DNA from 3 places in the Xanthobacter sp. AM11 genome. Region 1 is predicted to be linked to each of the others. Evidence: predicted binding sites of a transcription regulator. Region 1 holds the regulator's gene; each other region holds the start of a gene.
What was found. The regulator HrcA, encoded in region 1, represses chaperone genes, less so after heat shock. The targets are predictions, from matches to a motif close to GTTAGCACTCNCNNNNNGNGAGTGCTAAC.

Region 1 (4,395 bases):
CGTTGCGCGCCAAGATCGCTATGTTGCCGCCGAAGATCAGCAGCGGCGCGGCGCCGCACAAAGTTCAAGGAAGACGCGACGTGGTCAAGGTCATCGCCAGCTCCCTGCGCAAAGGCAATGTGGTCGATATCGACGACAAGCTCTATGTGGTGCTCACTGCGGAGAACATTCATCCCGGCAAGGGCACGCCGGTCACGCAGCTCGACATGCGCCGCATCTCGGACGGGGTGAAGATCTCCGAGCGCTACCGCACCACCGAGCAGGTGGAGCGGGCCTTCGTGGAAGACCGGCCCCATACCTTCCTTTACGAGGATTCGGACGGCTACACCTTCATGAATCCCGAGAATTTCGATCAGGTCACCGTGTCCAAGGACGTCATGGGCGATTCGGCGGTCTATCTCCAGGAAGGCATGGAATGCATGCTCTCCACCCATAACGGCGTGCCCATCGCCATCGAGCTGCCGGCCCGCGTGGTGCTGGAGATCGTGGACACCGAGCCCACCGTGAAGGGGCAGACCGCCTCGTCCTCCTACAAGCCGGCCAAGCTGTCCAACGGCGTGCGCACCATGGTGCCGCCGCACATCTCCGCCGGCACCCGCGTGGTCATCATGACCGCCGACGCCTCCTATGTGGAGCGCGCCAAGGACTGAGGCGCGCCCGCGCCGGCAGATTGCCGCCCGCGCGGGCCCCTCTTTCCCGTGCAACGACAGCCGCCGCGCGCTGCGGCTGCCCCGCTTCCGATATTCCAAAGTCATTGGAGCCGTCCGGCCAAGGTGTCGCGCCGGAGATGTGAGACTACATTCACCGTTTTTGTTGCCTGTGTTGCCGTGCAAATGGAACCTTTTGCGCGCGCCATCCGTTGTCGCGGAAAACAGCAACAATCCAAGGCTCCTGGTGATGGATGTTTCCGGTCGGCGCGTGCTCGTCGTGGAGGACGAGTTCCTTGTGGCCCTGGGCCTTGAGGACAATCTGAGGTCCCTCGGCTATACCGTCGTCGGGCCGTTCTCCAGCCTTGCCGCGGCACGAACGGCGGCGGCCGTGGAGCGGGTGGATGCGGCCATCCTTGATGTGAACCTTGCGGGCGAGCCGGTTTATCCGGCGGCAGCTGTCCTTGCGGACCGCGGCATCCCCTTCATCTTCTGCTCGGGCTATACGGGCAGCGTGCGGGTGCCGCAGGAATTCGCCGATGTGCCCCGGGTGGCCAAGCCCTACACCAGCCGGGCCATCGCCGATGCGCTGGCCGAGCTCCTCGCCGGCGGGCCGGTGGGGCCGCCGGCGTGGCGCGCCAGCCTTGCGCCGGCCTGGAGCCGCTGAGTTCTTCGCACCGAACGGGGCGGCGCCGGGTCACATTCCGCGGCCCGCGAAAGGAAATACCGGCCCGGTTCGCACACGGGCCGGCGCGCCGGCTCAGGCCTGGCCGGCTTCCTTGGTGGCGGCGGCGACGTCCGGCTTCGGGCCGCCGCGGGCGACGCCCACCATGGCCGGGCGCAGCACCCGCTCGCCGATGACGTAGCCGGCCTGCACCACCTGCACCACCGTGCCGGTGGGCACGCTCGGGTCCGGCACCTCGAACATGGCCTGGTGCAGGTTGGGGTCGAACTTCTCGCCCTTCGGCTCGATCTTGCGGATGCCGTGCTTCTCCAGCGCCTTGACGAGGCCGCGCTCGGTCAGCTCCAGCCCATCCAGCAGGGCCTTGAAGGCGCCCTCGGCGCCGGCCCTGGCCTCTTCGTCCACCGAGCCGAGCGCCCGGGAGAGGTCGTCGGCCACGTTCAGCACGTCACGGGCGAAGGAGGCGATGCCGTAGGTCCTGGCGTCCGCCACTTCCTTCTCGGCGCGGCGGCGGATGTTCTCCGCCTCGGCGAAGGCACGCAGGAACTTGTCCTTCATGCCGGCGATTTCCGCCTCCAGCCGCTGCTTCTCGGCCAACAGTTCGGTGCCGATCTGGGCGTCGGCGGTGGCGAGGGCTTCCGCCTCGGCCGTGGCTTCGTTCGCAGCGCTCATGTTCGCACCGTTTTCGCTTGCGTCGCCGCCGGTCTCGGGCGCGCGCTTCTGCTCGCTCATCCGGTTTCTTCCCCTGCCATGAATTTCGCCCGCCAGCGCGGACAAACGCCAACATTCCCCGCGCATATCGGTGGGACGGCGGGAAAAATCAAGACTGCGCGACGTCGCGACCGCGGATGGGCCTCACGCCGCATCCACCCCCGGGGCGCCCAGCACCCGGCTCACCAGGCGGGCGGTGAAGTCCACCATGGGCACGATGCGCCCGTAATTGAGCCGGGTCGGGCCGATCACCCCCAGCACGCCCACCACCCGGCCCTGCCCGTCGCGATAGGGGGCGACGATGGTGGAGGAGCCGGAGAGGGAGAACAGCCGGTTCTCCGAGCCGATGAAGATGCGCAGGGATTGCGCCTCCTCCGCCCGGCCCAGCAGGTCGGCCACCTCGCGCTTGGTTTCCAGGTCGTCGAACAGCAGGCGGATGCGCTCCAGGTCCTCCAGCGCGTGCAGGTCCTCCAGCAGCTTGGCCTGGCCGCGCACGATGAGCTTGCGCTCGGCCGGCTCGTCGCCGGACCAGGAGGCGAGGCCGTCCTCCACCACCCGGGCGGTAAGGGCGTCGAGATCCCGCCGGAGCTCGGACAAGAGGCTCTCCATTTCCGCCCGCGCCTCGCTGAGGGTGCGGCCGCGGATGCGGGCGTTGAGATAATTGGTCGCCTCGGTGAGGGCGGACACCGGCAGGCCGGACGGCAGCACCAGGGCGCGGTTCTCCACCTGCCCGTCCTCGGACACCAGGATCACCAGGGCGCGGCCGGGCTCCAGCGGCACGAATTCCACATGCTTCAGGCGCGGGTCGGTCTTGGTGGTGGTGACCACGCCGGCGCCCCGCGCCAGGCCGGAGAGCATGGCCGAGGCTTCCTGCAGCACGCCTTCCACCGTGGTGGTCTTGGCCGCCGCCATCATCTGGGTCTCGATGTTGGTGCGGTCGCGCTCGTTCACGTCGCCGATTTCCAGCAGCGCATCCACGAAGAAGCGCAGCCCGCGCTCGGTGGGCAGGCGCCCGGCGCTGGTGTGGGGGGAATAGACGAGCCCCGCCGCCTCCAGGTCGGCCATCACGTTGCGCACCGAGGCAGGGGAGAGGGTCATGGGGATGAGGCGCGAGAGATTGCGCGAGCCCACCGGCTCGCCGGTGGCCAGGTAGCTTTCCACGATCTGCCGGAAGATCTCGCGCGAGCGCTGGTCGATCTGGGCGAGGCCGCCGGAGGAGAGGGGCAGGAACGGATCGAGCGCCACTTTGCTCATGCCTTCCATCTGTGCGGGCGGGTGCCCGCCGCCCTATTATGTGTGCTCTCCGGCGCCCCGCATCAAGCATTCCCGCACGCCGCGCCCGGCTTGCTTCCCTCCAGGGCCTGCGCGCTCTAAAAGGGGCGCCCGATACACGGAACAACGAGGACGATCCCTATGCGCCCCAGCAAGCGCGCCGCCGACGAGATGCGCGCCGTTTCCTTCGAGCGGGGCGTGATGCGCCACGCCGAAGGCTCCTGCCTCGTGAAGTTCGGTGACACCCATGTGCTCGTCTCCGCCACCCTGGAAGAGCGCCTGCCGCCATGGCTGAAGGGCCAGGGCCGGGGCTGGGTGACGGCGGAATATGCCATGCTGCCCCGCGCCACCCACGATCGCACCCGGCGCGAATCCACCACCGGCAAGCAGTCCGGCCGCACCCAGGAGATCCAGCGGCTGATCGGCCGCTCGCTGCGCTCCGTCACCGATCTCGTGGCCATGGGCGAGAAGCAGATCACCCTCGACTGTGACGTGCTCCAGGCCGATGGCGGCACCCGCACCGCCGCCATCACCGGCGCATGGATCGCGCTTTACGATTGCCTGTCGTGGATGCGCCAGCGCTCCATGATCAAGGAGATGCCGCTCAAGCAGCATGTGGCGGCGGTGTCCTGCGGCATCTATGAGGGCACGCCCGTGCTCGACCTCGATTATGCCGAGGATTCGGTGGCCGAGACCGACGCCAATTTCGTCATGACCGGTACCGGCGGCATCGTCGAGATCCAGGGCACGGCGGAAAAGACCCCCTTCACCCAGGACGAGCTGCTGGCCCTGCTGGCGCTGGCCCGCTCCGGCGTGGACAAGCTGGTGGGCCTGCAGAAGCTGGCGGTGGGCTGATGGCGCACCGGCAGCTGTCCGGCCGGCTGGTGGTGGCCACCCACAATCCCGGCAAGCTCATTGAAATGCGCATGCTGCTGGAGCCCCACGGGGTGGAGGCGGTTTCCGCCGGCGACCTCGGCCTGCCCGAGCCGGAGGAGACCGAGACCACCTTTTCCGGCAATGCCCGGCTGAAGGCGGTGGCGGCGGCCAATGCGGCGCAGCTGCCGGCCTTCGCCGACGATTCCG
Region 2 (4,395 bases), 3.5 Mb from region 1:
TCGAGCCGCTTGATCAGATTGGCCTCGATCCGCACGCCCGAGCCCCCCTCGCGCGTGCGCACGCCTTCGAGGGCCGCGGGGATGACGCGGGTGTCGTTCACCACGAGGGCGTCGCAGGGCCGGATGAAATCGGGCAGGTCGCGCACCCGCGCATCCTGGAGCCGGGCGGTCGCGCCGGGGCGCACCACCAGCATCCGCGCCATGTCGCGCGGCTCCGCGGGGCGCAGGGCGATTCTCTCCTCGGGGAGATGGAAGTCGAAGGCATCGACGCGCATGGCAGGGAACGGGCCGCTCAGAAGATGGCGATGGCGCCCTGGTAGATGGCCCAGCTCATCAGCGCTGTCACCAGCAGGCCGAGCACGGTGGCGCCGAAACCGCCGAGGATGACGAGCCCGTCCCGCTCCACCAGGCCGAGGCCGAAGATGCACACGGCAAATCCCGGCGGCAGGTTGCCGAGGAAGGGAATGGGCAGAAGCAGGATGAAGCCCAGCAGCACCACCGTCGCCCCGACGATGCGCCGCGACGTGGGGCCGGCGAACTGCTCGTAGCGCGGGCGGGAAATCTTCTCGAACCGCTCGATCCACGGCCGCGAGCGGGTGACGATGGATTCGAGCATGGAGCGGGAGAAGGTGCGCCGGGCAATCTTCTCCGGCAGCCACAATTCCTGGCGGCCCATGGCCATCTGCAGGCCGATGAGGCCAAGGATGATGCCGCAGATGACCGGCACGCCGGGCGGCATGGGAATGCAGTTGGGAATGCCGAAGATGAGGAAGAGAATGCCGAAGGCGCGATTGCGCAAAGCGTTCACGAGATCGCCGATCGCCACCTGGTCCTGCTCCTGGGCGGAGAGGACGGCGGCAAGCAGTTCGGACGTTCGGGGCGTGCGGTGATCCAAGGGGACCTCGTGTGATGACCGCCCACTCATAACACCGGGAAAGCGGCAGTGTCAGGGCACACGAGTTGCCGCAACGGCACTTGAAGCGGCACCTGAATTGTGCGTAACGCGCCGCCGGCCCTTGCGCGTGCCCTCATGGCATCCGCCCCTGCGCCGAAGGCAGGACTGCGACATGCGCGCCCCACCCCCGCGGGAGCGCGCATGCCGTCGCCGCCCATCATCTACCTTACCGCATCTTCCCCCATGCGGAAACCCGTCACCCAAAAGGGATACGCTCCGGCGTGATCTTCAGTTGAGCAGGAACAATCCGTCCACCGCCCGCAGTTCCGCCGGCTTGATGAGGCCGCAATGGGACACGCGCACCGAATGCAGCGGCCCCTCCAGCTCCCGCTGCCAGAAATCCAGGAACTTGTTCAGCTCGGGAAAGCGGGGGCAGAGGTCGTAGTCCTGCCAGAGGAAGGTCTGGAGCAGGGCCGGATGGTCAGGCAGACGGTAGAGGATTTCTGCCGTCGCCAAGCCATAGCCTTCCATCTGCCTGACGAAGTCGCGCGACACCTTGGACGTTTGGGACACCATGGGTGACACCTCCATCTTGCGCCCCGCATGGCCTGCAACCCTCGCCGCAGACGCCGGGACCAGACAATGCATTGTCGGCTCCAGAGTTTCGCTGCACCAAGGCTAAATTTTCATTTCCGTATGCAAAAACAACGTGCTAGCAGCCTATGGGGCGAACTGCTGACAAGCTGCCGCCCCGGCCCGGCCGCCCCCACGCGGCGCCCTCCGCAAGCTATAACAATTTGTATTTGAAGGATATTTTCGCAGTTTGGCACTCCATTGCCGAGAGTGCCAAATTTTTTCCCCGGCCCCCTTGCGGGACGAAAACCGCGCCCTTAGATCGCCCATGGGCCGGGCGCGTGAATGTCCGGCGCCTTGAAAAGAAGCATCGAACCGGAGGTTTCCCGATGGGTTTCCGTCCTCTGCACGACCGCGTGGTTGTGAAGCGCATCGACGCCGAAGCGAAGTCCGCCGGCGGCATCATCATCCCCGACACCGCCAAGGAGAAGCCCCAGCAGGGCGAGGTGATCGCGGTGGGTCCCGGCGCCCGCAACGAGAAGGGCGAGCTCGTCGCCCTCGACGTGAAGGCCGGCGACATCGTGCTGTTCGGCAAGTGGTCCGGCACCGAGGTGAAGATCGACGGCCAGGATCTGCTCATCATGAAGGAGAGCGACATCCTCGGCATTCTCGACGCCAGCGCCGACGCCCGCAAGGCCGCCTGACTCCAGGCCGCCGAACTGTGCATTTCTTGATTTCCGTCCCAATCTGAAGGAGCAGGCCACATGGCTGCCAAGGACGTAAAATTCTCCGTTGACGCGCGCGACAAGGTGCTGCGCGGCGTCGATATCCTCGCCAATGCGGTGAAGGTCACCCTCGGCCCCAAGGGCCGCAACGTCGTGATCGAGAAGAGCTTCGGCGCCCCCCGCATCACCAAGGACGGTGTGTCGGTGGCCAAGGAGATCGAGCTTGAGGACAAGTTCGAGAATCTCGGCGCCCAGCTGGTGCGCGAGGTTGCCTCCAAGACCAACGACCTGGCCGGCGACGGCACCACCACCGCCACCGTGCTGGCCCAGGCCATCGTCCGCGAGGGCGCCAAGGCCGTTGCCGCCGGCATGAACCCGATGGACCTGAAGCGCGGCATCGACCTGGCCGTTGACGCCATCGTCAAGGACCTGGCCGCCAATTCCAAGAAGGTGACCTCCAACGAGGAGATCGCCCAGGTCGGCACCATTTCCGCCAACGGCGACGCCGAGGTCGGCAAGTTCCTCGCCGAGGCCATGAGGAAGGTCGGCAACGAGGGTGTCATCACCGTCGAGGAAGCCAAGTCCTTCGAGACCGAGCTGGATGTCGTGGAAGGCATGCAGTTCGACCGCGGCTATCTCTCGCCCTACTTCGTGACCAATGCGGAGAAGATGCGCGTCGAGTTCGAGGAGCCCTACATCCTCATCAACGAGAAGAAGCTCTCCGGCCTGCAGGAACTTCTGCCGGTGCTGGAAGCCGTGGTGCAGTCGGCCCGTCCGCTGCTGATCATTGCCGAGGACGTGGAAGGCGAGGCGCTGGCCACCCTGGTGGTGAACAAGCTGCGCGGCGGCCTCAAGGTCGCGGCCGTGAAGGCCCCCGGCTTCGGCGATCGCCGCAAGGCCATGCTGCAGGATATCGCGATCCTGACCGGCGGCACGGTGATTTCCGACGATCTCGGCATCAAGCTCGACAGCGTGAACCTCTCCATGCTCGGCCGCGCCAAGAAGGTGGTGATCGAGAAGGAGAACACCACCATCGTGGACGGTGCCGGCGAGAAGTCCGAGATCGAGGCCCGCATCTCCCAGATCCGCGCCCAGATCGAGTCCACCACCTCCGACTACGACCGTGAGAAGGCGCAGGAGCGCCTCGCCAAGCTCGCCGGCGGCGTCGCCGTGGTGCGCGTGGGCGGCTCCACGGAAGTGGAAGTCAAGGAGAAGAAGGACCGCGTGGACGACGCTTTGCACGCCACCCGCGCCGCGGTGGAAGAAGGCATCGTGCCCGGCGGCGGCGTGGCCCTGCTGCGCTCCATCAAGGCGCTGGAAGGCCTGGCCGTGGACAATGCCGACCAGAAGACCGGCATCGAGATCGTCCGCCGCGCCATCCAGGCTCCGGCCCGCCAGATCGTGCAGAACGCCGGCGATGACGGCTCCGTGGTGGTGGGCAAGATCCTCGAGTCCGCCGACTACGCCTTCGGCTACAACGCCCAGACCGGCGAATATGTGGACATGGTGAAGTCCGGCATCATCGACCCCACCAAGGTCGTGCGCACCGCCCTGCAGGATGCCGCCTCCATCTCCGGCCTGCTCATCACCACCGAGGCGCTCATCGCCGAGCTGCCGAAGAAGTCCGGCCCCGCGGCCCCGGCCATGCCGGGCGGCGGCATGGACTTCTGAGCCAGAACACGCCTCCGACGCCGCCCGGCCTCTTTCGCGAGGGACGCAAACCGGCAGCGGCGGAAGTAAGACGACGGACGGCCGGGCTTTCGCCCGGCCGTTTTCTTTTGTCCCGACCCTTCAACTCCCGCTGATCCCTCCCCTGGCACCATGGCGGGTACCGCTCCGGCAGGCTATGGTCCTGCCGGGACAGCAGACCGGAATGCCCCTCAAGGTCGCGCACCCGGCCGGCACGGTTCATCCGCGCGGCCATAGGGAAGTGTCGAGCACGAAAGGATCAGCCATGAAGACGACCATTTTTGCCGCAGCCATTCTGCTGGCGCTGGCCCCCACCGCGGTATCGGCGCAGGGCGTGGTGAAGGGCGCCGAGCAGGGCGCCAACAAGGGCGCTGAAGTGGGCGACAAGGCGGCCGGCCCGGTCGGCACCGCCGTGGGCGGCACGGTGGGCGGCGTGGGCGGTGCTGTCACGGGCGGCGTGGCCGGCGGCGTCAAGGGCACCGGCGAAGGTGCCAAGGAAGGCGCCAAGGCCGG
Region 3 (4,395 bases), 2.7 Mb from region 1:
GCGGCCGTGGCGGCCGCCAATGCCGCGCTTTCGGCCTTCCCCGCCCGCTTCAAGGGTGCCTACCGGGCCGGACTTCTCGCCAAGATCGGCCTTGATGACGTGAATGAGGAGGATGTGGCCCTCGCCCTCGACCTTCTGGCGGTGATGGCCGCCGGCAAGGCCGACTTCACCCTCACCTTCCGCCGCCTGGGCCCGGCCGCCGAGGACGCAGCGGCGCTGGAGGGGGTGCGCGACCTGTTCCTGGACCGGGAGGCGTTCGACGCCTGGGCGGACCGCTGGCGCGCGCGCCTTGCCACCGGCGGGCGGGAGGGTGCGCAGGTCCGCGCCGGGATGGACCGGGTGAACCCCCTCTTCATTCCCCGCAACCATCTGGTGGAATGGGCCATCACCGCGGCCACGGAAGATGGTGACTTCGCCCCGTTCGAAGCCCTCACCGCCGCGCTGGCGCATCCTTACGAGGAGCAGCCGCGCTTTGCCCCCTATGCCGGCCTGCCGCCGCAGATGGAGGGATACCGGACGTTCTGCGGGACGTGAGCGGCGCCGCCGCAAACGAAAAGGGCGCGGCCGAAGCCGCGCCCTCTGTCATTCCTGGACTGGCTTGGACGTCCTCAGAAGTCCATGCCGCCCATGCCACCCATGCCGCCGCCGGGCATGGAGGGCATGCCGCTGTCCTTCTTGGGCAGCTCGGCGACCAGCGCCTCGGTGGTGACGATGAGGGCGGCGATGGAGGCCGCGTCCTGCAGGGCGGTGCGCACGACCTTGGCCGGATCGACGATGCCGGCGGCGATCATGTCCACATATTCTTCCGTCTGGGCATTGAAGCCGAAGGACGGATCATTGGACTCCTGCACCTTGCCCACCACGATGGAGCCTTCCACGCCGGAATTCTCGGCGATCTGGCGGATGGGGGCTTCGAGCGCGCGGAGCACGATCTTGATGCCGGCCTTGATGTCCGGATTGTCGGAGGTGACAGCCGCCACCGCCACCTTGGCACGCAGCAGGGCCACGCCGCCGCCGGGGACGATGCCTTCTTCCACCGCGGCGCGGGTGGCGTTCAGGGCGTCGTCAACGCGGTCCTTCTTCTCCTTGACTTCCACTTCCGTGGAGCCGCCGACGCGGATCACCGCCACGCCGCCCGCGAGCTTGGCCAGGCGCTCCTGGAGCTTCTCGCGGTCGTAGTCCGAGGAGGTCTCCTCGATCTGGGCCTTGATCTGGTTCACGCGGGCCTCGATGTCGGCCTTCTCGCCGACGCCGTCCACGATGGTGGTCTTCTCCTTTTCGAGGATCACCTTCTTGGCGCGGCCGAGCTGGGCGAGGGTCACGTTCTCCAGCTTGATGCCGAGGTCCTCGGAGATCACCTGGCCGCCGGTGAGGATGGCGATATCCTCCAGCATGGCCTTGCGGCGGTCACCGAAGCCGGGGGCCTTCACCGCCGCGACCTTGAGGCCGCCGCGCAGCTTGTTCACCACCAGGGTGGCCAGCGCCTCGCCTTCCACGTCCTCGGCGACGATGACGAGGGGACGGCCGGTCTGCACCACGGCTTCGAGCACGGGCAGGATGGGCTGGAGGCCGGAGAGCTTCTTCTCGAAGATGAGGAGGTAGGGCTCTTCCAGGTCGGCGATCATCTTCTCCGCATTGGTGATGAAATAGGGAGAGAGATAGCCGCGGTCGAACTGCATGCCCTCGACCACTTCGAGCTCGGTCTCGGCGGTCTTGGCTTCCTCGACGGTGATGACGCCCTCATTGCCCACGCGCTGCATGGCGCCGGCGATCATCTCGCCGATGGAGGCATCGCCGTTGGCGGAGATGGTGCCCACCTGCGCGACTTCCGCGGAGGAGGAGACCTTCTTGGCACGGCCCTTGATGTCGGCGATGGCAGCGGCGACGGCCAGGTCGATGCCGCGCTTCAGGTCCATGGGGTTCATGCCGGCGGCAACCGCCTTGGCGCCTTCCTTCACGATGGACTGGGCCAGCACGGTGGCGGTGGTGGTGCCGTCGCCGGCCAGGTCGTTGGTCTTGGAGGCAACCTCGCGCACCAGCTGGGCGCCGAGGTTCTCGAACTTGTCCTCAAGCTCGATCTCCTTGGCCACCGACACACCGTCCTTGGTGATGCGGGGGGCGCCGAAGCTCTTCTCGATCACGACGTTGCGGCCCTTGGGACCGAGGGTGACCTTCACCGCATTGGCGAGGATATCGACGCCGCGCAGCAGCTTCTCGCGCGCTTCGCCGGAAAACTTCACTTCCTTGGCAGCCATTTCGGCCTCCTGAATGGGAATTTCAATGCCGTCGGGCGCGCATCACGAAGCGGCGCGCCCCGAGCGAGGGATCACTTGACGATGACGCCGAGGATGTCGCTTTCCTTCATGATGAGGAGATCCTGGCCGTCGATCTTCACCTCGGTGCCGGACCACTTGCCGAACAGCACGCGATCACCCGCGGCCACATCGAGGGGAACGAGCTTGCCGGCCTCGTCGCGCGCGCCGGGACCCACCGCGATCACTTCGCCCTCCTGGGGCTTTTCCTTGGCGGTGTCGGGGATGATGATGCCGCCGGCGGTCTTCTGCTCGGCTTCGATGCGCTTGACCACGACGCGGTCGTGCAGGGGGCGGAAGGACATGGGTCGTTACCTCTTGGAGGAGCGCGAGCCGGAGCTCGCCGGTTCTGGCACTCTTGGGAGGAGAGTGCCAAGCTCGCTGCCGGAGATAAGGTGGCGGACCCGGTCCGTCAAGGCGCGGCGCAGCATCCGCCGGGCGAGAAGCCCCCGCGGGAGATAGCAAAACGGTAACTATGCCCCCCTATGGTTTTGATGCAGGCGCGGAATCGACGCGGGCGACGCTTCCCTTTATGGTCGGCGGCACGCTGCCAAGGTTCAGGCGGGTGGAAATCAGATCCAGGGCGGCGGGAGGCCTCGGAAAGCTCATGACGAAAATGTTTGCGTGGTCGAAGTCGCCGGCCGGCCGGGCCCGCCGCACCAGCATGGCGGGAGCGGTCTTCGCCGCCACGGCCCTTCTTCTGGCGGCGTGCACCACCGGCCCCACCGAGCCCCCGCCTCCGGCCCGGCCGCAATATACCAGCCCGATCCCGCCGGATCGCCTGGTGGGCCGCTGGGGCCTTGCCGCCTATCATCGCCCGGATGATGCCACCCGCACCGAGGCGCAGGCCCGGGCCCAGTGCAGCAATGCCTATGTCATCACCGCCGGCACCAATGGCGGTGTGATGATGTATCTCGCCGACGATAACAAGCTCACCGAGGTCGTGTCGAAGCAGGTGTCCGGCGGCCCCGTCTATATCGGCCCGCCCGAAGATCCCGCCGGCGGCGAGCGTGACCGGCAGGTGGTGCGCTTCGACGGCAATGTGCTGGTGCTGCGGTTCGTGGACCCCGAAGTGGCCAAGCGCTACGGCACCATGGTCTATGTGCGCTGCTCCTGAGCGGGCAGCGGCCGGGATGGAAACCGGGGCGCCGTCGCGCCCCGCCTCCGGCCCGGTGAAGATCAGCCCTTGAACGCACCGAGCAGAGCCGACCCCCGGTTGGTGGGGTCGAACACGTGCAGGCCGAGATCCTCGGCCAGTTCCTGAAACGCCGCGATGCCGCGCACCGAATTGCCCTTGGCGTCCAGCCGCGGGGAATAGGTGGCGATGCCGAGCTGCCGGTTCACCACGCCGAGGATGCCGCCGCCGACGCCGCTCTTGGCCGGCACGCCCACGTCGAACGCCCAGTTGCCGGCAAAATTGTACATGCCGCAGGTGAACATCACCGACAGGGTGTGACGCACGGCCTCCACCGCGAACACCGCCGCCCCGGTGCCCGGATTCTCCCCGATATTGGCCAGGGTCGCGCCGATGCGGGCGAGATCGGAGGCGGTGACGAGGATGGAGCACTGGCGGAAATAAAGGTCCAGCGTCGCGTCCACGTCGGCGGCCAGCGCCCCGGAGCATTTCAGCAGATGGGCGATGCCGCGGTTGCGATGGCCGGTCTCGGCCTCCGAGCGGTAGACATCCGCGTCGAACGACAGGGGCCGCCCGGCCGCGGCGGAGAACCGATCCAGCAGGAAGTCGAACGCCTCCGCCCCGAGCGCGCCGGCCAGCAGGCCGGTGACGGTGATGGCTCCGGCATTCACCATGGGGTTGAAGGGCCGGTTGGTGCCCGGATCGAACACGATGGCGTTGAACGCATCGCCCGAGGGCTCCACGCCCACATGGGAAAGAACGGTCGGCGTGCCCACCACATCAAGGGCGAGACAATAGGCGAGTGCCTTCGAAATGGACTGGATGGTGAAGGGCACCTCCGTATCGCCGGCGGCGGCGACGTCCCCGCCCACCGATGCCACCGCCACGCCGAAGGCATCGGGCGGCACGCGGGCAAGCTCGGGAATATAGGCGGCAAGCTCGCCCGAA

Region 2: a site for HrcA is predicted at 1,718-1,746, ahead of groES (co-chaperone GroES). Genes of this name have one in related genera too.
Region 3: a site for HrcA is predicted at 2,661-2,689, ahead of groES (co-chaperone GroES). Genes of this name have one in related genera too.

What each region holds. Positions count from the first base shown of each region.
Region 1 is NZ_JBLAOA010000001.1:70,021-74,415, reverse strand. Features, by position in the region: gene efp (elongation factor P) at 81-650, shown strand; gene ACI7BZ_RS00350 (response regulator) at 898-1,314, shown strand; gene grpE (nucleotide exchange factor GrpE) at 1,408-2,061, opposite strand; gene hrcA (heat-inducible transcriptional repressor HrcA) at 2,185-3,294, opposite strand; gene rph (ribonuclease PH) at 3,454-4,167, shown strand; gene rdgB (RdgB/HAM1 family non-canonical purine NTP pyrophosphatase) at 4,167-4,395, shown strand, end outside.
Region 2 is NZ_JBLAOA010000001.1:3,526,603-3,530,997, forward strand. Features, by position in the region: gene queA (tRNA preQ1(34) S-adenosylmethionine ribosyltransferase-isomerase QueA) at 1-275, opposite strand, end outside; gene ACI7BZ_RS16195 (exopolysaccharide biosynthesis protein) at 293-895, opposite strand; gene ACI7BZ_RS16200 (usg protein) at 1,184-1,471, opposite strand; gene groES (co-chaperone GroES) at 1,858-2,172, shown strand; gene groL (chaperonin GroEL) at 2,233-3,864, shown strand; gene ACI7BZ_RS16215 (hypothetical protein) at 4,148-4,395, shown strand, end outside.
Region 3 is NZ_JBLAOA010000001.1:2,808,963-2,813,357, reverse strand. Features, by position in the region: gene ACI7BZ_RS12955 (protein adenylyltransferase SelO) at 1-534, shown strand, start outside; gene groL (chaperonin GroEL) at 609-2,255, opposite strand; gene groES (co-chaperone GroES) at 2,327-2,617, opposite strand; gene ACI7BZ_RS12940 (hypothetical protein) at 2,929-3,429, shown strand; gene glsA (glutaminase A) at 3,492-4,395, opposite strand, start outside.